2 regions of the Ensifer sp. M14 genome follow, and region 2 is predicted to be linked to the other one. Evidence: riboswitches for the same ligand, from Rfam matches in the RefSeq annotation. Region 2 holds a riboswitch; the other holds the start of a gene.
What was found. Region 2 has a riboswitch for fluoride ahead of BLJAPNOD_RS32630 (voltage-gated chloride channel family protein). Riboswitches for the same ligand answer to the same signal wherever they lie in the genome.
Positions count from the first base shown of each region.

Region 1: it holds a riboswitch for fluoride, as region 2 does, so the genes downstream of both, BLJAPNOD_RS27290 (voltage-gated chloride channel family protein) here and BLJAPNOD_RS32630 (voltage-gated chloride channel family protein) in region 2, are expected to answer to the same signal.

Region 1 is NZ_QJNR01000011.1:48,636-58,728, reverse strand. Features, by position in the region: gene eno (phosphopyruvate hydratase) at 1-796, opposite strand, end outside; gene BLJAPNOD_RS36220 (hypothetical protein) at 852-1,037, opposite strand; partial or broken gene BLJAPNOD_RS27300 (EamA family transporter) at 1,097-1,499, opposite strand; gene BLJAPNOD_RS27290 (voltage-gated chloride channel family protein) at 1,673-3,490, opposite strand; fluoride riboswitch at 3,580-3,656, opposite strand; gene BLJAPNOD_RS27285 (hypothetical protein) at 3,682-4,074, opposite strand; partial or broken gene BLJAPNOD_RS27280 (cation transporter) at 4,160-4,627, shown strand; gene BLJAPNOD_RS27275 (sulfite exporter TauE/SafE family protein) at 4,684-5,472, opposite strand; gene nhaA (Na+/H+ antiporter NhaA) at 5,631-6,839, opposite strand; gene BLJAPNOD_RS36215 (hypothetical protein) at 7,327-7,467, shown strand; gene BLJAPNOD_RS27255 (DUF3991 and toprim domain-containing protein) at 7,803-8,846, shown strand; gene BLJAPNOD_RS27250 (DUF1419 domain-containing protein) at 8,900-9,505, shown strand; gene BLJAPNOD_RS27245 (lactate dehydrogenase) at 9,593-10,093, shown strand, end outside.
Region 2 is NZ_QJNR01000018.1:26,727-36,819, reverse strand. Features, by position in the region: gene BLJAPNOD_RS32655 (arsenic resistance protein) at 1-756, shown strand, start outside; gene BLJAPNOD_RS32650 (sulfite exporter TauE/SafE family protein) at 917-1,726, opposite strand; gene BLJAPNOD_RS32645 (cation transporter) at 1,809-2,390, opposite strand; gene BLJAPNOD_RS36310 (hypothetical protein) at 2,454-2,636, opposite strand; gene BLJAPNOD_RS32635 (EamA family transporter) at 2,666-3,103, opposite strand; gene BLJAPNOD_RS32630 (voltage-gated chloride channel family protein) at 3,114-4,928, opposite strand; fluoride riboswitch at 5,018-5,094, opposite strand; gene BLJAPNOD_RS32625 (dihydroxy-acid dehydratase) at 5,318-7,216, opposite strand; gene BLJAPNOD_RS32620 (hypothetical protein) at 7,219-8,040, opposite strand; gene BLJAPNOD_RS32615 (nucleotidyltransferase) at 8,303-9,184, opposite strand; gene BLJAPNOD_RS32610 (patatin-like phospholipase family protein) at 9,200-10,093, opposite strand, start outside.

The sequences.
Region 1 (10,093 bases), on a different contig from region 2:
TCTTGTTTCCTTGCCCGCTGCGCGTCAGGCGATAGAGCCCGTCCTCAAAGAACGAACTGGCAGCAGGATCGAGCGCGATAGCAATATCGTCGCCTGGCCGGTAGCCTGCGGCCTCGATTGCTTCGACAATGACCTCGCAGGCCTCCTCGTTGCTCCGGAGCTTCGGTGCAAATCCACCTTCGTCGCCGACACTGGTGCTGAGACCGCGCTTCGACAGGATAGATTTCAGGGCATGAAACGTCTCGGCCCCAAAACGGAGGGCTTCAGCAAATGTTGGCGCACCATGCGGGTAGAGCATGAATTCCTGGAAATCCATGCCGGAATCGGCGTGCATGCCGCCATTGAGCACGTTCATCATGGGGATGGGCAGATGGACGGCCCCAACGCCACCCAGATAGGCGTAAAGAGGAAGGTCGTGGCTTGCGGCGGCGGCCCGGCAGAGCGCCTGGGAAACCCCAAGGATGGCATTGGCTCCAAGCTCGGATTTGTTCGGCGAGCCGTCGAGTTCGATCATTGCCGCGTCGAGCGCCGCTTGATGTGAAGGATCCCGTCCCTTCAGAAGAGGAGCGATCCGCTGATTGACATTGTCGACGGCTTTACGAACGCCCTTGCCACCATAGCGGCTGGCGTCACCGTCGCGCAGTTCCACGGCCTCGTTGGCGCCAGTGGAGGCGCCGGAGGGAACGGACGAGGTGCCGACAATGCCATTGTCGAGATGAACGCTGACGCGAAGCGTCGGATTACCCCGCGAATCGAGGATCTCCAGGGCGGTGATGTTTTCGATGAAGGCTCTCATGGACTTGCTCCTGCTGCCGAGATGGCGGCTTTAGTGCTTTCCAATCGGGAAATCCCTAGATTGGGCGGTTGGCATCTTCTATTTCTTTTTCTCGATCTGATCGAAACGACCGGTACTCCCACCGACCTGTTTGAGGGTTTCGTCGTCGCCATACCTCCTCCAGCCAGAATACGTGATCATCGACTGGTATAACTGGAAACCAGGCGTACCACTCGCGCCACAAGCATTGTTCCTTCACCATGGCCCAATCCTCCCAGTTGTTATCTCTTGGTCTTAAGCCCTGTACGCGACGAGCACGGCTCATCCCGCGATCATCACGACACCGAGCCAGTTCGGAAGTGTCAGGCGTTCGCCGAGGAACAGGACGGCAAAGATGGAAACGAAGACAACCGACAACATGTCGATCGGCGCGACGCGGGCCGCGTCGCCAAGCTTCAGCGCTCGAAAATAGCAAATCCAGGATGCGCCGGTCGCGAGGCCTGAAAGCACAAGGAATAACCAGCTTCTGCTGGAGACCGACGACGGCTCCTGCCAGTTGCCGGTGATATAGACCATCATCCCAGCGGCGAGCAGAATGACGATGGTACGAATGAAGGTGGCGAATTCGGAGTTCGACGCCGATCTTGGCGAAGATCGCTGTCAGCGCTGCAAAGCCTGCTGACATGAGAGCCCACAGGGGCCAGCTGGCAAGGAGGCTTTTCATGTCGCTTGTCCTTGCCCAATGAGCCGTATCAACGTGAGACCAGCAAACAGTCCAGCCATCGAAAGCACCAGCGAAGCCAAGCAAGCGTGCGGCGGCAATATTGACGGCGTGCCGGGAAACACCACCCAAACCCGCTCCGAGGAACACGATCAGATAGACCAAGACCGTCTCCTTCAGGATGTCGTGACTTTGAGTGCTTCTGCCGCCGCCACGTTGTGATGGACGACGTCCCACTGTTCCAGGTGCTTGTAGACGATCACCTTGTTTTTCAGGAGCGCGCCATGAGTCCGGCAGAATTCCTCAAGCTTGTCGCGCGACGCAATCATCTCGACGCACATGGTCAGATCCGGATTGGGGATTTCGAAACCCTCGTCCTGAAGCTTGCCGCTGTTCGAATATCCGAAGTGTGTATGGTGAGCGACGGCATTCATAATTCCTGCTGACTTCGCCTGCAGGACCAGTTCTCGATAGAGCGGCTTGGCACCAAACCAGCTACTCTTGCCTGAGGTCTTCTCCCGCGGTTTCATATAGATACGGACCATGCCGATTTCGGTGGAATGCAGCCTGTGTTGCGTCACGATGATGGGCCTTTCGGTGAGGGTTGCGGTGGTAGCAAGGGACCGGAGCCGGACCTTGCCGACAAAGTCGCCGAGCGCATTGGCGTTCATGTCGCGCATATGGCGAACCGAGATGTCAGGAGGAATGTCGTTGGCCGCAGCTGTCTTCGGCACGCCCACGCGCTGCGAAAGGTAGATGCTGGAATGGCCGCTGCAGAGGTAGGCAACGAAGCAGGCGACCGCGATGTAGACGGAGTGGGTTGCCCCGAAAAGCTCGATGCCCATGATCATGCAAGCGAGCGGCGTGTTGGTCGCGCCCGCGAAGACGGCGACGAAACCGAGAGCGGCAAATAGGTCCGGTGGCGCACCGAGAACGCCCGCGACAGCACTGCCGAGAGCCGCACCGACGAAGAACAGCGGCGTCACCTCACCACCCTTGAAGCCAGCGCTTAGAGTGATGATCGTGAACAGACCCTTCCAGGCCCAACTCCAGTAATCGATGTGATCTGGGCGGAAGAAGCCGAGGATCGTTGCATCCTCGGGATTGGGGGACCATACCCCAAGCCCCAGATATTCTCGTGTTCCAAGGGCGTAGACCAAGCCAAGCAGGATCAAGCTTGCGAGAACCGGACGCAGCGGGGCATAGGGCAGGATGGCCTTGTAGGCGGACGATGCCAGGTGAGAAAGTTCTGCGAAGAAATGCGCTGCCAGTCCAAAGGCCACGGAGGCAATCACAACCTTCAGCATCAGCACGGCGTCGAGGTGAAAGCCGATGCCTTCACCAGCGCCGCTCAGATAGGCGATGGCATAATGTGTATGCCCAATGCTCCAGGCGTGGCAGGTCCAGTCTGCGACAATGGCGGCCAGCAAGGCAGGAAGCAATGCCTCGTATTGCATCCGGCCAATTGTCAGGACTTCCAAGGCAAAGACCGCGCCGGCAATAGGCGTGCCGAAGACTGCACCAAACCCGGCCGCAATGCCTGCCATCAACAGGATACGAATGTCGGCGGATGTCAGTTTAAAGACCTTACCGAAGGCGCTCGCAAGGCTGCCGCCTAGCTGCACGGCGGTTCCCTCGCGTCCAGCTGAACCGCCGACCAGATGGGTCAGCACGGTTGTGACGAGGATGAACGGAGCCATGCGCAGTGGCACGCCGCCACCCGGCTCGTGGATTTGATCGACGATCAGATTGTTGCCGCCCTCGGCGGACTTGCCAAACTTTCCGTAGGCCCACACCATAGCAAAGCCAGCCACTGGCATACAGAAGATCAGCCAAGGAAACTCGAACCGTAGTTCTGTCGCCCGATCAAGGCTCCAGAGGAACAGAGCAACGAGCGATCCGACGGCTATTGCCATCGGAATGACAATGGCGATCCACTTTGCGAGACTGCGGATTTGCTGAAAACGAAGGCCGAATAATGATGCGAGCGTCATGCGAAAGACACTCCACCAAAACTGTCAGCAGATATGAGAAAACACAGAAAATGAATTCCAGACACGACCCTACTCCTTCGCGTTATGCGCGTTGAGTAGGAGTCATCAGCTTCATCGAGGAAGCGGTTCGGCGTAATGCCCGGCAGAATCCATTACCGTTGAGGTTAAATACCGTTGGAAAGTAACTAGAGTCAAGGTCCCTCATCCCGCTCATCGGAGTGATCCCGTGCAGATAGGGCAAGACAGACTGCGGCGATCACCGGGACGGTGAACAGGCCGGCTATCGTGATGAGCTGCATTTCATGGCCCCAACTCAAAGTCCGCCCAAATCGGGTAGCGGTCGGAAGCGACGTCGGTTGTGTCATTGCTGGCGACTGCGTATCCCACGGCGCGTCAGCAAGGCGCTTGCTGGCAAGCAGGTAGTCGGAACGGAAAGTCATGAACTCCGTATTCGTGAAACCGCGTGCCGGGACAGTCGGCGTCGGAGTGGCTTCAAGGCTGTTACCGACGTCCACGAAACCGGCCCGCAACAACCCGGCTATCGTGGTCCTGTCCGCTGTGCCGTCCTCACGGGTGTAGCGCATACGATATCGTGCAGGCAGCAATGCCAGATCGTCAGGCTCAGGATCATCCGGCGCGACGGAATTGAAGTCGCCGCCAATCAGGGTCAGTGTGGATTTCCTTGAGGATGCCTCCGTGAACCTGTTGATCCTGCTTGCGCTTGGATGGTCGCTTCGCAACCGCGTGCGCGTTGGCGTGGCTCTGGCTCTGATCTTGCTCGTTCCCGGAATCGCGACGTTGTGGACTACCTATCAGAGCCTTATGGCGCCCGTTCCGCCCCAGCCGTTCCTGTTGGCAGTCACAGGCACGGGGGCGCTTGCAGTCAACCTTTCCTGTGCATTTCTGCTGACAGCTTTCCGTCACGAGAACGGTAGCCTGACGAGGGCCGCGTTCCTTTCGGCGCGCAATGACGCGCTTGCCAATATAGCAATCATCGTGGCCGGTATCGTCACGGCCTACGCCTGGCATTCCGCCTGGCCGGACCTTATCGTTGGCCTGGAGATTGCCGGAATGAACATGGACGCCGCCCGCGAGGTCTGGCAAGCCGCTCGGAAGGAACACGCCGCTGCGGCTTGAAGCGATTGTCGGTGGGTATTCCAAAGGCGAAAGCTGCGGACGCATGATTACCAGGTTCACGCATGCCGCCATACCTTCACGGCAGAGATCAGCAGAATGGCGGCAAGCGCCGGAAGGAGCAAGGCCGTCGGCACGACACCGAGCAACTGCCCGCCAATGAAGGCGCCAGCTATCGAGCCGAGCGCCATGACGATGAGGAATGTCTTGTTGCGAGCGACAACAGAGAAGCTTTGGTCCCGGCTGTAGCGCGTAAAGCCGACCAGCATCGTCGGCAGGCTGACAGCAAGGGAGAGGCTGCCCGCGAGTTTAATATCTGCACCGAACAGCAGCACGAGCGTTGGGATGAGAAGTTCGCCGCCGGCAACGCCCAGGAGCGAGGCGACTACACCGATTACCAGACCTGCCAAAATGCCAGCGACAATCTGCGTCGTGCCAGTCACGAGGCCAGCTCCGGCGGTTGCATCGTGGCCGAACAACAGCACCACTGCGATGACGATTAGCAGCACCGCGATCACCTTATACAGGTTTTCCGATCTGAGGCGGGTTGCCCAGCCCGCGCCAAACCATGCACCAAGAAGACTTCCAGCCAGCAGGTTGACGACAATAGTCCAGTGCGCGACGATCTGATCCAGTGGAACGGTCGCTGCCCGGAACGGCAAAGCGAATGCAACGACAACGAGGCTCATTGCTTTGTTGAGGATGACCGCTTCGAGTGCCGCGTACCGAAACAGGCCGATGAGCAGCGGCAGGCGGAACTCCGCTCCACCCAGACCGATGAGGCCGCCGAGCGTTCCGATCACGGCACCCCAGATGAAGGCTGTTGCCGAACGAATCTTACCCGTCATTTCTTGCCTCGTATGGGTCGGTGCGCTGGTGAAATGGTCGCGGCACGCTTGGTGGAGTTCATGTCAAAGGGACTGTTGGAGCGAAAGCGTTTTCAGAGATCGTATGACAGCGCAGCGTTCGATCTGCGCTGCGCCATCGTTGTAATCCGTATAAATGTTCACGATATTTGATTTTTGACCGATCGACGATCAGACATCCTGAGCAGGATGTATCCGCTCACTCCGGCGATGATTGATCCGCCTAGGATGCCGAACTTGACCCGATCCTGCATGACGGGGTCCTCGAACGCGAGCAGGCCAATGAACAAGCTCATCGTGAACCCAATTCCGCAGAGAAGGGAGACGCCCAGTGTCTGTCCCCAGCTGGCCGCGGCGGGCAATTCCGCCCATCCGCTTCGAACCATGACAAAAACTGTTCCGAAAATGCCGAGCAGCTTGCCAAGAACGAGACCGGCACCAACACCCAGCGTTAATGGCTCGATCAGAGTTGCTGGCGATACACCTGCGAACGAAACGCCTGCATTTGCAAAGCCGAAGATCGGAACGATGAGAAATGCCACGGGCTTGTGCAGACCATGTTCCAGCTTGTGAAGCGGCGAAGCCGCTGGCGTTGCCTCAGGAGTGCCGGGAGTAAGACGGATGGGGATCGTTAGTGCGAGAAGAACGCCGGCAAGCGTTGCGTGAACGCCTGACATCAAAACAAGAACCCACAGGACCGCCCCCAGGACGAGAAATGGCCAAAGCCGCATCACCCCAAGGCGGTTGAAAAGCACCAGATTCCCGATCACAAGTGCGGCCCCACCAAGGGCGTACAGATTGACATCGGCCGTATAAAACAGCGCAATGACGATGACCGCGCCCAGATCGTCAATGATGGCAAGCGTTGCCAGAAAGATTTTCAGTGATGCCGGCACCCTCGGTCCCAGCAGCGAAAGCACCCCGAGTGCAAAGGCGATATCGGTTGCCGACGGAATGGCCCAGCCGCGCAGGGCGGCAGGGTTCTCGTAGTTGAAGGCGATATAAATCAGCGCCGGAACGACCATGCCACCGGCTGCAGCGGCTCCCGGCAGAATGCGGCGGCTCCAGCTCGAGAGCTGGCCATCGAGCATTTCGCGCTTGATCTCCAGGCCTACCAGCAGGAAAAAGACTGCCATCAGCGCGTCGTTGATCCAATGCTGTACGCTCAGCGGTCCAACATAGACATGCAGGAGTGCGAAATATTGGTCGGCAAAAGGTGAATTTGCCACGATGATGGCGAGTAGCGCGACTGCCATAAGCACCAGGCCGCCTGATGCCTCATTGTCGAGGAACTGACGAAGCGTAGAGTTAATGCGACCCCGCAACGGGCGGGACTGAATTGTGGACATAGATCTGCGTCCTCTGTGCAAGAGTTGTTGTTGTTCTCCGTAATAGGGGGATCCCTGGCGCACGCAGCACACGCCATAGCATTCAATATATTCATCAATTGTGCAGATGGCCAGCAAAACCGGTACTTCCTCGGACAGAACCGGGATCCCTGCACCTCTGCAATACGACTCAGACATCTGGAGATTTCGTGAGCAGGTCTGCGGCAGGAAACGGCCGACGGGACGGGCTAACAAGGATTAGAACTGCCTTTCGGAGGTGCGATGGTCAGCAAGCAGCGACTTGGATCGCCCCACCCGCAAGCGAACCAATTCCGCTCTCATGCGATGGCGTCCTGGCCCAGGTCCGATCTTCCACGATCAACCCGCAAGGGGTCCGCTAGCAGGCTGCGGCCGCTCATGGCTTTGCCATCGCGGTGATCGCGCCCGTCCCCGTGCCTTTTTGGAGCCATCGAGCGGGATTGGCCCGCTCCCGGATGGAGCCTTCGAAATGTCGCACGATCTTGTCCTCGCACAGTCCCACGCCTTCCAGCTTTCCCGTGACCTGATGGTCCCGGTCACCGTCTTCGAGGTCGACGGCGAATATGGCGTTTATCTGAACAGTCAAGCTGTCTCACTGGCATTTCGCTGAGCTCAGACAGAACACAGAGTCAGGATAATGGCGTCCTTCCCTCTGACGAGATCGACGCAAGCGACGACCTCGAGGTCATCCACGAATTTCATCCATGGGCGGCTCATTGAGCCGCCCCCTCCTTTCGTTTGTCGGCCGTTCCGGCTGCTGCTTGCGAGCCGGCGGCCGCAAGGGAGGCTTCGCCGTGGCTGGGATGTAGGCACTGGTGAATCCGACAATTGCCAGCCACGCCCTTGCGGCCTTTGCTCTTCGCGGCCGGTGGAAGTTGGCCCGCGATAATCACGGGAAGAAAAGCGACGAGAGGCCGATCGCCCATGGCGACCGAAGGAGGGAAAATGAAGAGAAGCGAAATCGAACGGCTGCGGGAAGCGGTGCAGTGCCAGACGGTGCTGGAGACGTCCGGTTTCGCTCTCGATGTCAAAGAGAGCACCAGGCGTGCCATGAAGTATCGCCGTGGCAGCGAAATCATCATCGTGACCCATGCCGGTCGGGGATGGTTCGATCCTCTTGGCGAGGAGAAAGGCGACGTCTTTAGCCTGATGGCCTGCCTGGAGAATTGCGTCTTTCTTGAAGCATGCGATCGGGTTGGCGCTCTTGTGGGCGCTCAGTCATCGCAGCCCATCTGGGTCCACGAAGATCGCGCGCTCGCCGACCTCACGTCCATATCCGAAAGTTGGGCCCTCCGGAGACCGTCATGGCCGGGCTCAGCGTCATGGCGCTATCTGCGTTGGCAACGTTGTATTCCTGCCTCCATCATCCGGGCTGCGATCGGTCACGGTATCCTGCGTGAGGGGCCATTTGGAAGCATGTGGGCGGCACACACCGACGAGACGGGTGCTGTTTGCGGATGGGAGGCCCGCGGACCGCAATGGCGCGGCTTTGCGACGGGCGGCCGTAAAACCCTGTTTCGACTTGGCTGCAGCCAAGCCTTTCGCCTCTGTGTGACCGAGGCGGCAATCGATGCCATGAGCCTGGCTGCCCTAGAAGGAATGCGGGACGCCACACTCTACCTCAGCACTGGCGGTGGCTGGGCGCCTGCGACGGAGGCAGCTTTACGCTTGCTGGCAGCAAGATCGAACGTGCAGCTCGTGGCGGCGACGGACGCCAATTCTCAAGGCGATGCCTACGCTGACAGGCTTCGCGCATTGGCAGACGACGTCGGCTGCATATGGCTCCGGCTTCGTCCCTCCGCCGACGATTGGAATGAGGTTTTGAAGCAGCGGGAGAAGGGGAGAATGGAGCGGAAAATGGAGGGAGACGTACCGCATACCCGCCAGCCGCATCAAGGGAGGCTTTGCCCGGCTACGCCGGCCCTGGACCCGGCCGATCGGAATGCCGGCGACAGGCGAGGTGTCATGAAGGATCGAAGAGAAGAGTGAGGTCGTGAGGATCCGCAGCACTTCGGTCTGGCAGAGCACAGAAGGAGCCGCAGATGACAAACCTCAGTCCGATCCAGAAGGTCTTCCAGGGAACGGCCACGCGCCAGCAGATGTTCTCGTTGTTCGATCGCCACGCACAGCGGCTTAACCGATGGGAGGATGACGCATCCGCACTCTATGCCGGCGAGTGGTTCGAGATCACCGAAGCCGAATACGATTATATGTTCGAAATTCTGCCGCCGCTTTGGATCCGCGGCCCGATGTTCGCGATGCGCGAGTTCCTGACCGGCTCGGTAACATCAGTGTTCTTTGCACTGAGGAACGATGGTGCGAACCGACATTTTCACGGCTATTGCGATCTCTCGGACGGCCGGTTCGCCGAGGCCATGCGGTTTGCGATCCTTGAGCGTGAATGCCGGCCTGTGCGCACGATGACGCGAGACGAGAGCCTCGAACATATCTGGAGCAGCACCACGGAAGCCTATCGTGGTTATGCAGACAAGCGTTGGCCGGAACCCGTTCGGGGCCAAAGAACCGTTGTCCTCTGCGGCGGACCAAGGGGCTCCTTTCACAAGCTGTTGAGTGATCTGACCGACGACGAAATTTCGGCGAAATTGCCCGTTCAGCTGCGACATCTCCCAATGTCCCTCGTGGCTTAAGCCCAGCACCTCACTTTCTCCAAACCCTGCACATCCGTTCCAGCCTGTTCGGCGGGCGGTTTTGCGCATCCTTGAAGGAACTCCTTGATGAGCAACGACACCCTTTTCTTCGACATATCAGGCAGCTCTGCCCTTTCGTCTGGCCTTGGACTCGGCGTGACTGCGCTTGGCGGGTTCGAACCGGTTGCCGCCAACGACGACAATCCGGATCCACCGCCGCCCTCGCCAGCTCCGGCGCGTGCCATACGCACGGTTTCGAGATCGGAGCCGCGCAGGCAAGGCCAGCGCGAGAACTTCCATCTCGATGGAGAGGATCGCGGTCTTGCTGCGACTTGGAAGGAGCGGGCGCGGTTGAACGTCGCGGCCATTTTGACCGCCGATGAGATTTTGCGAAACAATGTGCCGGTTACGCGGGAGCATCAGAAGCGGTTGATCCGCTTTACGGGCTTCGGCGCATCGGAGCTGGCGAACGGCATGTTTCGTCGACCCGGTGAGGCAGCGTTCCGAGATGGCTGGAGCGAGCTCGGCAGCTCACTGAAGGCGGCAGTGAATGACGAGGACTACGCGTCGCTCGCGCGCTGCACCCAG
Region 2 (10,093 bases):
CTACTGACGAACTTTGTCGTCATGCCTGTATTGGTGGGAGTTCTCGTCCAGTTTCTTCCACCCGATCCGATGGTGCGGCTTGGCGTATTGCTGGTCCTTCTCGCCCCATGTATCGACTATGTCGTTACGTTCTCGCACCTTGGCCGCGCCGACGCGCGCCTTCTGCTGGCAGCAACACCCGCGCTCCTGATCGTCCAGATGCTACTGTTGCCCGTCTATCTGAGTGTTTTTCTTGGTCCCGAGGCCGGGTCTCTCATCAATGCCGGACCATTTGTCCACGCCTTCGTCTGGTTGATCGCAGTCCCGCTTGTCCTCGCCGTCCTCGTACAGTTTTGGTCCGACCGAAGTGTGGCCGGGGCACGTGCGTCGACGGTTCTGGGACTGCTCCCGGTTCCCGCGACCGCGCTCGTACTCTTCGTCGTCGTGGCTGCCGTCGTACCGCAACTCGGCTCCGCGCTCGATGTCACATTCCGAGTCCTGCCTATATACGTTGCATACGCGGTTGTTGCGCCCTTGGCGGGGTGGGGGATGAGCAAGCTGTTCCGGCTTGATGCTCCAGCGGGTCGTGCCGTCGCATTCAGTGCCGCCACGCGCAACTCTCTGGTCGTTCTGCCGCTGGCATTCGCTGTCCCCGGCGCTGTGCCGATCCTTCCGGCAATAATCGTCACGCAGACACTGATCGAGCTTCTGAGCCAGTTGGCTTACATTCGTTTGGCACCGAAGTTTGGGTCGAACACCGCTTCCTCGAAAACTTAGTTGGCCGTGAAGGTGGCGCTGAATCGTAGCTTACATTTAACCGCCACGCTCATCGCTATTGTCGGCGGCCACAAGCAGAGCCTGATCGAGGAGTTACTGCCTTCCAAATTCCAGTCGCGAGACCGCTGAAGATCACGCCGTCGCAGGCAGGAACTTATAGTCATGCGTGCCGCCACACCTTGATCGCAGAGATCACGAGGATCAGCGCGAGGCCTGGCAGCAGCACGCCACTCGGGACAATCCCCAGGAGCTGTCCGCCGATGAATGCGCCAAGGACCGACCCTGCGGCCATAACAGCCAAGAACATACGGTTGCTTCTGATAACGGCAAAACTCTGGTCGCGGCTGTAGCGGGTAAAGCCAACGATCATGGTTGGCAGGCTCACCGCCAGAGAAAGACTTCCAGCAAGCTTGATGTCCGCTCCGAACAGAAGAATGAGGGTCGGTATCAGGAGTTCGCCACCAGCGACACCCAGCAGGGATGCGACAATCCCAATTATCAGGCCCGCAACCACGCCTGCTACGATCTGCGCAGTCCCGGCGACAAGGGCCGAACCTGCTACGATGTCGTGACCGAACATCAGCACGGCGGCGATCATGAGCAACAGAACTGCAATCACCTTGTAGAGCGTCTCGGACTTCAGTCGGGTTGCCCAACCCGCGCCGAGCCAGGCACCAGCCAGGCTCCCGGCCAGAAGGTTGACGATGATCGGCCAGTTCACCACGATCTGATCAAAAGGGACAGTCGCCGCCCGAAATGGCAGTGCGAAAGCGACGACGACCAGGCTCATGGCCTTGTTGAGGATCACGGCTTCCAACGCGGCAAAGCCGAACGGGCCGATGAGCAGAGGCAGGCGGAACTCAGCCCCGCCAAGACCGATCAGTCCACCGAGAGTACCGATGGCCGCTCCGCTGAAAAATGCGGCCGGTCGATTGGTGGATAGGGTCTTCTTCGTCGCGGGATCAGTCATGGTGTCAGGTTCTCGTAAATATCGTAACTATAACCAGCTAAATGCGGGATGTCTGGATTCGGCAAGCTCGGTTGCAGCAGTATCAGGCCACTGCATCGTGCTCCTGGCGCGCCGCGCGCCAAACCTCCTTGGCTGCGTCGAGGTTCATCCAGGCGATCCCGAGGCCCACGATGAGGTCCGGCCATGGCGAACGCCACAGGAGGAGCGTTACGGCCCCGGCCGCAATGATCGCAACGTTGGCGATGGCGTCGTTGCGCGCGGACAGAAACGCCGCCTTCGTCAGCGACCCGCTTCCGTCACGATAGGCGGCAAGGAGGAAGGCGCAGCAGAGGTTGACGACAAGCGCACCTAGCCCTGTCAGTCCAAGCGCGAGCGGCTCGGGTGCAATAGGCACCTCGAACTTCTGCCAAGCGGTCCAGAGGAATGCGATGGCAGGGGCAAGCAGAATGAGAGACATCGCCATTCCGGCGCGGGCGCGGTTCCTTGGCGACCATGCCATCGCGACGAAGATGAGGAGATTGACGGATGCGTCCTCGAAGAAGTCCGCGCTGTCCGCCAGCAGGGATGCCGACCCGATCCTGAGCGCGACGGAAAATTCTATCCCGAAGTATGCGAGGTTTGCGATGGCGACGATCAGAACAATCCGCCGAATTCTATTGTCCATAGTTCTTAGCTCCGGTCAGTTCGATACAGTTTTGCCTGCTCGGCCTTGTGCGGTTGTGATGATCTAAATCTCCTGCCGTGCTGCCTCCTCGTCCTTCTCCTGCTTGGAGCGGAATGATTTGTATTCCCATAGTCCTGTCCGGGGATTGCGGCGTCGCCAGATGGCTTCGAGCCAGAATATCCTGTCGTCGATTGGCATGACCGGAAACCAAGCATACCACTCCCGCCATAGATGCTCCTCCCGCATCGTCTGACCCTTTCCCCCTGATGTTGACGTCACGCACGGTAGGCAACGAGCACGGCCCCTGCTGCTATCATGGCGACGCCGAGCCAGTTCGGCAGCGACAGGCGCTCGCCGAGAAACAGCACGGCGAATACCGAGACGAAGACGACGGAAAGCTTGTCGATGGGTGCAACGCGGGCAGCATCCCCCAGCTTCAGCGCCCGGAAATAGCAAATCCATGATGCGCCTGTGGCGAGCCCCGACAGGACGAGAAAGAACCAGCTTCGCGCCGAGACCGAAGACGGTTCCTGCCAGTTGCCCGTAATATAGAGCATCAGGCCTGCGGCCATCAGGATGACGATGGTGCGAAAGAAGGTGGCGAAATCGGAGTTGACGTTCTCGACGCCGATCTTGGCGAAGATCGCGGTGAGTGCCGCAAAACCTGCCGAGAGAAGCGCCCAGAATGGCCAGCTCGTGAACAATGTCTTCATGATCAGCTCCTCACCGCTTCGTATCCGTCAAGGCGTCTTCGGTCGTCAGAGCATGATCCAGCACGTCCCAGTGCTCGATGTGCTTGTAGATGATCACCTTGTTCTTCAGGAGCGAACCGTGTGTTCGGCAGAACTCTTCGAGCAGTTCCCGGTCGCCGATGAGTTCGACGCACATGGTAAGATCAGGGTTCGGTATCTCGAAACCTTCGTCCTGCAGCTTGCCGCTGTTGGAGTAGCCGAAGTGGGTGTGATGGGCGACGGCCTTCATGATGCCAGTCGCCTTCGCCTGCATGACCAGCTCCCGGTAGAGCGGCTTGCCACCGCCGAACCAGCCTCCCGTGCCGACCGCCTTCTCACGCGGCTTCATGTAAATGCGAACCATCCCGATCTCGCGGGAAGAAAGCTTGTGGCTGGTCATGACGATGGGCCTTTCTGCAAGGTTTTCTGTTGTCCGGAGCGAGCGCAAACGCACCTGCGCCAGGAGGTCGCCTCTGGCCTGGGCGCTCATCTCGCGCATGTGGCGGACGGAGATATCAGGGGGAATGTCGCGGGCGGCGGCCGTCTTCGGCACGCCGACGCGTTGCGAGAGATAGATGCTGGAATGGCCGCTGCAGAGATAGGCAACGAAGCAGGCAACCGCGATGTAGACGGAATGAGTCGCTCCGAAGAGTTCGATGCCCATGATCATGCAGGCGAGCGGCGTATTGGTCGCGCCTGCGAAGACGGCAACGAAACCGAGTGCTGCGAACAGGTCCGGTGGCGCGCCGAGCACGCCAGCGACCGCACTGCCAAGAGCAGCACCGATGAAGAAGAGCGGTGTGACCTCACCGCCCTTGAAGCCCGCGCTCAGCGTTACGATGGTGAAGAGGCCCTTCCAGGCCCAGCTCCAGTAATCGACATGGTCGGGCCGAAAGAAGCCGAGGATGGTTGCGTCCTCAGGGTTCGGAGACCAGACACCGAGGCCGAGATACTCACGGGTCCCCAGAACATAGACGAGGCCGATGAGGATGGCGCTCGCCAACACCGGCCGCAGCGGCGCATAGGGCAGGATCGCCTTGTAGGCTGACGACGCGAGGTGCGAGAGTTCGGCGAAGAAGTGAGCGGCAAGACCGAAGGCGACCCCGGCGATCACCACCTTCATCATCAGCAGAGCATCGAGATGAAATCCGACCCCTTCGCCCGAGAGGTAGACAATCGAATACTGGAGATGGCCGATGCTCCAGGCATGGCAGGTCCAGTCGCCGACGACGGCGGCCAAGAGTGCGGGAAGCAACGCCTCATATTGCATGCGCCCGATGGTTAGCACCTCCAGCGCAAAGACAGCGCCGGCAATCGGCGTCCCGAAAACCGCCCCAAATCCAGCGGCGATGCCTGCCATCAGCAGAATGCGGATGTCCGAAGGCGTAAGCTTGAACAGCCTGCCAAAGGCGCTCGCCAGGCTGCCGCCGAGCTGTACGGCGGTGCCTTCGCGGCCTGCCGAACCACCGACCAGATGCGTGAGCACCGTGGTGACCAGAATGAACGGAGCCATGCGCAGCGGTACACCGCCGCCCGGCTCATGGATTTGATCGACGATGAGGTTGTTGCCGCCCTCGGCTGACTTGCCGAACTTGCCATAGGCCCAGACCATGGCGAAGCCCGCGACCGGCATCAGATAAATCAGCCAGGGAAACTCGAAACGCAACTCTGTCGCCCGGTCGAGGCTCCAGAGGAACAGGGCGACCAGCGACCCGACGGTCATCGCCATCGGGGTAACGATGACAATCCATTTGGTTAGACTGCGGATTTGCTGGAAACGGAGACCGAAAATCGATGCGAGCGTCATGCGAACGACGCTCCATCAAATCCGGCGATCAGGGAAAAATGAAAGGGACTTTGGCTTCCAGGCACGACTCTACTCCTTCGCGTGGCTCGCGTTGAGTAGGAGTCATCAGCTTCATCTGAGAAGCGGTTCGGCTTGATGCCCGGCAGAATCCATTACCGTGAGAAATCGATATGGCATCTTAGAGGTGATTGTCAACGTCCGGTGCGATGCTGCTCTCCGACAGGACAGTGAGGGGCTGACGTGGTGTCGCAACACCGCTTACTTTTAGCCTCGTAGAATGAGACGAAGTTTTCTCGGCGAGACCTCGATCCAAAATATTGGATGCAAAGCATCGGAAATGATGCTGCGCTGAAAAGCAACTTGCCGCCGAGGCATTTCCTTCAGGTTAGTCAGGCGGATGTATCTATGTCTGTTGAACCCAAGCGGCGCTGTTCTTCTTTCCAAATGAGATCTTCGAGTGGCGTTCTCCTTCGAAGATGCATCACTGACTCGGGAAGAACACTCTTCTCTTCAGCTTCCAAGTTGAGCAAGCCATCCATCAATCCTGGAAAGTCGTCCTCGTATGACACGCGGCCAAGGTTGTTTTCAATCGCTTCAACTATTTCGCGGGTTCGATGATCAAAATCTTTGTACCGTGTGGCTGAGTTCAGGAGGCGTCTGACGGACGATTGAAATCGGTCGAGCCGTCTCTGGGAAGGGCTCATTACCGACAGCGCTGAGGCCTCAACAGAGAGTGATGCAATGAGGTCCTTCAGGCTGCTGGACACTTCTTGCGCAAGTTCATGCGCTTCCGCAGACAACCGATAGGCCCTGGCGAGAGCATCCAAGCTCCATCGGTCAACTGGCTCCCTCCTTGTTCCACTTTCGCAGAGTGCCACGGCCGCGTTCGCGTGAAACAGCGCCTCGTCTGGTCGACCTTGGATGCGGTCTAGGAGGACCTGATCTTCATGAATTCGTAGCAAGGAACGGACAATGTCTCTAGGTGGATGGTTCGTGACCTCCCTCAAGTACCGTAGAGCCTCCTCCGCTTCGCCAAGCTCTACGTATGCGTCTTCATATCGACGTTCGGCGATCAGTTGCTTTGCGAGGTTTCGTTTGATTTCCGCCAGAAGGTCCTGGTTGCCGTAGTCGCGCTCATAGTTACTCTCCCGCAACTCGCGGATGGCACCCTTGAAAGCGTAGATCGAGTTTCGGCTGTCTTCCCGGCCTGCATGTATCAGTCCCAAAAGCTGGAGCGTCCTTGCTGTAAATACCCGCCCATCGCTCGCAGAAAAGTCGGCGTCTCCAAGTATTTTCGCTATTTTTATGCAAGTTTCCGCCCCATGTAACGCAGAATCGTACATTCGAAGCGAAAGTCCTGCCTTCGAGAATTCGAACACTTGAGCCTGAATTTCAAAGAGCACTTGGGCCAGATCGAAGTCGCCGTGAATCGGCGCGAAACTGTCCGATTCCAGAGCTCTATTCAGGATGAAGCAGATGTTGTGGAAAATGTTCATGTAGCTGGTGGAGATCTTGTTTCGATTTCGACGGATCTCGGGAAATCGAACACCTAACGTCGACAAATATTGCGCCTGTCGAACGATCGTCTGTTTGACTGAAGCATATTTCGTTTCGCTCGTTGATTGGCCAAACCGAAAAGCGTAGGGCGAGGCTCTATCTGCTACAGGTTCGAGCTGCCGTTTCTCCAACTCGATGGGGGTGACGAGGACATTGAGGCGCCTGCTGCTCCAATCGAACATAATCTCGTCGCCATCCTTTATGGTGCCAATTCTGCCACCCATTGATGCGTTTTCAGCGAAATTGAAGGCGGTTGGGACCGTTGTCGCAACTTCGGTCACTATGGCATCAACCAAGACCGCGACGCCGAAGCCTTCGGCTTGCAGAAGCTCCAGGACCGGCACCAATAAAGATACTTTTTCTCGCTTCGCCTGCCCATAGTCTGACAACCGCAGCACAGCTGCGAAGTCCCGATCCAGTTTTCCTTGAAAATAGGCCTCCTGCAGGTCGAGTTCATTTTCGAACACAATCGCAGGAAGAGACGCGCTATGTCTCATGTTACCGGCCGACGTTAAGCCGACGATGGCGAGGCCGAGATTGCCCGAGAATTCCTCAAACTGCAGTTCCCGTACAACAAGGGGCGTATTTAGTACGCGTCGTCTGATTTCACCTTCAGGAAGCGTGCCTTGGTAGAAGGTCTCAGGATCATATCCAACGACTCGAGCGAGATCTGCGAGGTTGTGGCTTTTTGCCGTAAAGAGCTTGGTGATATCGGCAAGCCAATGAGCCATCATCAGCCCTCGTCAGAAGCCAGGATCTGAGCAAGGCTGATAACAGCATAATCCTCGGACATGTTGGGCGAGGGGAGGCCTTCTTCGACGAGCTTGTTTCGGATGTAGGCTTCGGCGGCATCCATTCTGTTGGGAAAACCTGCTCTCGACATGGCCGATCGGAAGATACCGCTGTCTTTGAGAACGATGTTTTTAATATCTAGGTCTTCCCGGCGGCAGAAAAGCTCGAGTCTCACCGTGGGCGTAATGAGCTTATTGGCGCTCTCGCGCCTATCTTTGATCTTCATAAGCGGATTTTTGACGGCATCCCATGGCTTTCCACTGAGCACACGCTCTGTGCCAGGGACGAAGCTCCAGCGGTTGCTACCCTCGCCATCAATCGAGTGAGAGGTAATAATCCCGGTTAATTTCCGACTGAGGCTGACCTCCTCGACGGTCTCCCGCTCCACGCTTCCCGATGCTCCACCGGAGACTCCGCCCATAAGTTTTGATGCGTCGACCGACAGTGAGACACCGCCCTTGACGGCACCCTTCGCTTTTCGCGTCGACTTGCTTTTTTGTGTTCCTGTGGTGGTTTCTTCCATACGGGCAATAGAGGCGCGATCGATTACGAGTTGTTCGGTCTCGGGAATGATCACCCTCAGTTCCGCTCGTTTCAGGTCGACGGTAAATCGTACGGGCGAGTCGTCCTCGCCTCCCATGCGGGCCGTGGCGAAACTCACGTCCGCGTGGAGGCTGACCGCAAGGCGCTTTTCGGTGAATGGAAGATGCCAGGCGTCAACACTGACCAGCTCCGAAAAAATACGCACGCGGTTACTTAGCATGAGGGACCTTGAACTGGGGTGGGAGTCGACACCCTGTTTGTACGTGCAACCGCAAGGTCCGTCCAGCCATCGTCGCATGCTTCGGCCCAGCTCTGCGGGCACTCCTTGCCCTCGCCACATCTCCCGGCCTTGAAGCCTTTCGCGGGCGAATTCCATGAGATTAGGCTCAACAGTTGGCGATGCCTTCCACACTTACAACGGAGCGGTTACCGTCGGTCACGACCTCGGGAGATATCTGCTGAGGTGAGACCGCAGACAGAACTTACGAGCTTTCCCAATGATATTTGAGCGCTGCTGTAAAAGCCCGGAAGTTGGCGGACGGCCAGCACACCGGTGACCCGTCTCTAACGAGCCAATGGAGGCCACTAGCCGTCGTCAGCTCCGAAGAATCGGCCGTGACAATCCAGTTGAAGCACTTGATCCACATGTCTTGGTAGGATCCGACAAACTTATCGTTAGGAACGTTGTAGAGCATGCCTTCAATGAAATAGGACGGCGCCACCTTGTGACCCAGAAGATCCTTCGTGATCATCGAATTCCGCATATTCTTGAATATACGGACCATCCGCTTGAAATTCTGGTTTGTCGCTTGGTGTTTTAACGTGCAATTCTCGGAATGCTGTTTTGGGAAGTTTTCGATGCGGGCACCGTTTCTGATAAACGCTATACCCGGTTGGTAATCGTGCATGCCATTTTTTAATGAATAGTAACGTCGGAACTGCTGACAGACCAAAATGTCTGCGTTCCTTCGGCCGTTATTGCCTGGTATGTAAATCGCTTTACCGCTCAGATCGACGTCGCAGTAAAGGCCGGAGATGTACCGTTGAGCGTCTCCTCTAAAATCCTCGTATCGATATGCAGCATCTGCGCTGAAAGCGGCTTTCAAAAAAACCTGGTCCTGCGCACCCATATTCGTGACGTCATAATAGAACGCTCCGGCGTGACACAAGACGACGTCGACATCGCTGTCTCCCCAGACATTCGTGTCGTTGCCATAAGAGCCTTGCAGATGCACATCGATTCGATCGACGGGGTAGGGTGCCGAAGGATGAAACAGGTTGTTGCGGATCGAATTGTAGGTATCGGTGAACTGCGCGGCTTTCCCGAGCTGCGACCAGGTTTCGAGCTGACTTTCTGAAATCACTAACGGCGCCCCTCCTCAAGACAAGAACCTCTGCAATTCGACTTCGTTTTCCCGCGCACTGTCTCGGCCACGTTGCCAAAGAAGGGAAAGCCTTTCCATATTCACTTCGAGCATATCGGTCGCCATCTCGGGCTGAGTGTAGCGGGCATGTATCCGCAGCGTTGCAACATCGCGGAACGTCACCTTTCGCAACTCCTCCATCGATTGGGAGCTTATCTCCATGGTCTTTTGCAGAAAAACGACGGTTGGGAGCTTGCTGACCCATTTGCGAATGCTCCACGCGGGAAGCTTCGGCGCTGGGTACTCACCGACCCCGATGGTGACGAGCCGGATGTTGTCGCGAGGTACGCTAAGCGCTTCCGTGGCATCGATAATCGCGTAAAGAGCCGGATTGTTGGCTACAAACCCTCCGTCGCGAACTTCAACCCTTTCTCCGCGGCCTGTTACAACAAATTTCTTTTTAAAGAATGGGTACGCGGAGCAGGAACCGACCACTGCGTCGGCTATTGTGCAGCCATGGCCAGGCTCAAAGGTAGATTTTCCAAGAAAAGCCTGCGCCGCGCTCGTCTTGAAAATCATCGGCCGCTCTTCATTCCAACGCGTACCAACGATACCAACATTCGTCTTAAAGGCGTCGAATTTCAGCTGCTGAAACACATCAGCGGCAAGGCCTTCCAGTGCTGCTGTCCGCTTCCTGGGCAACCACTGCTTCATGATTGTGACGACGTGCTTGCGATAGAGTACCTCGATCTCGTCGACCGAATTGCCGAGCGCAAGCAAGGCGGCGATTATCGATCCCGTGGATGTACCGTATATGAGGTCAAACTTTTCGCTCAGCTTACACCCGGCTAACGCCTCGATTTCCTTCAAGGCGCCAAGCGAATAAAAGCCCTTGGCTCCGCCCCCGTC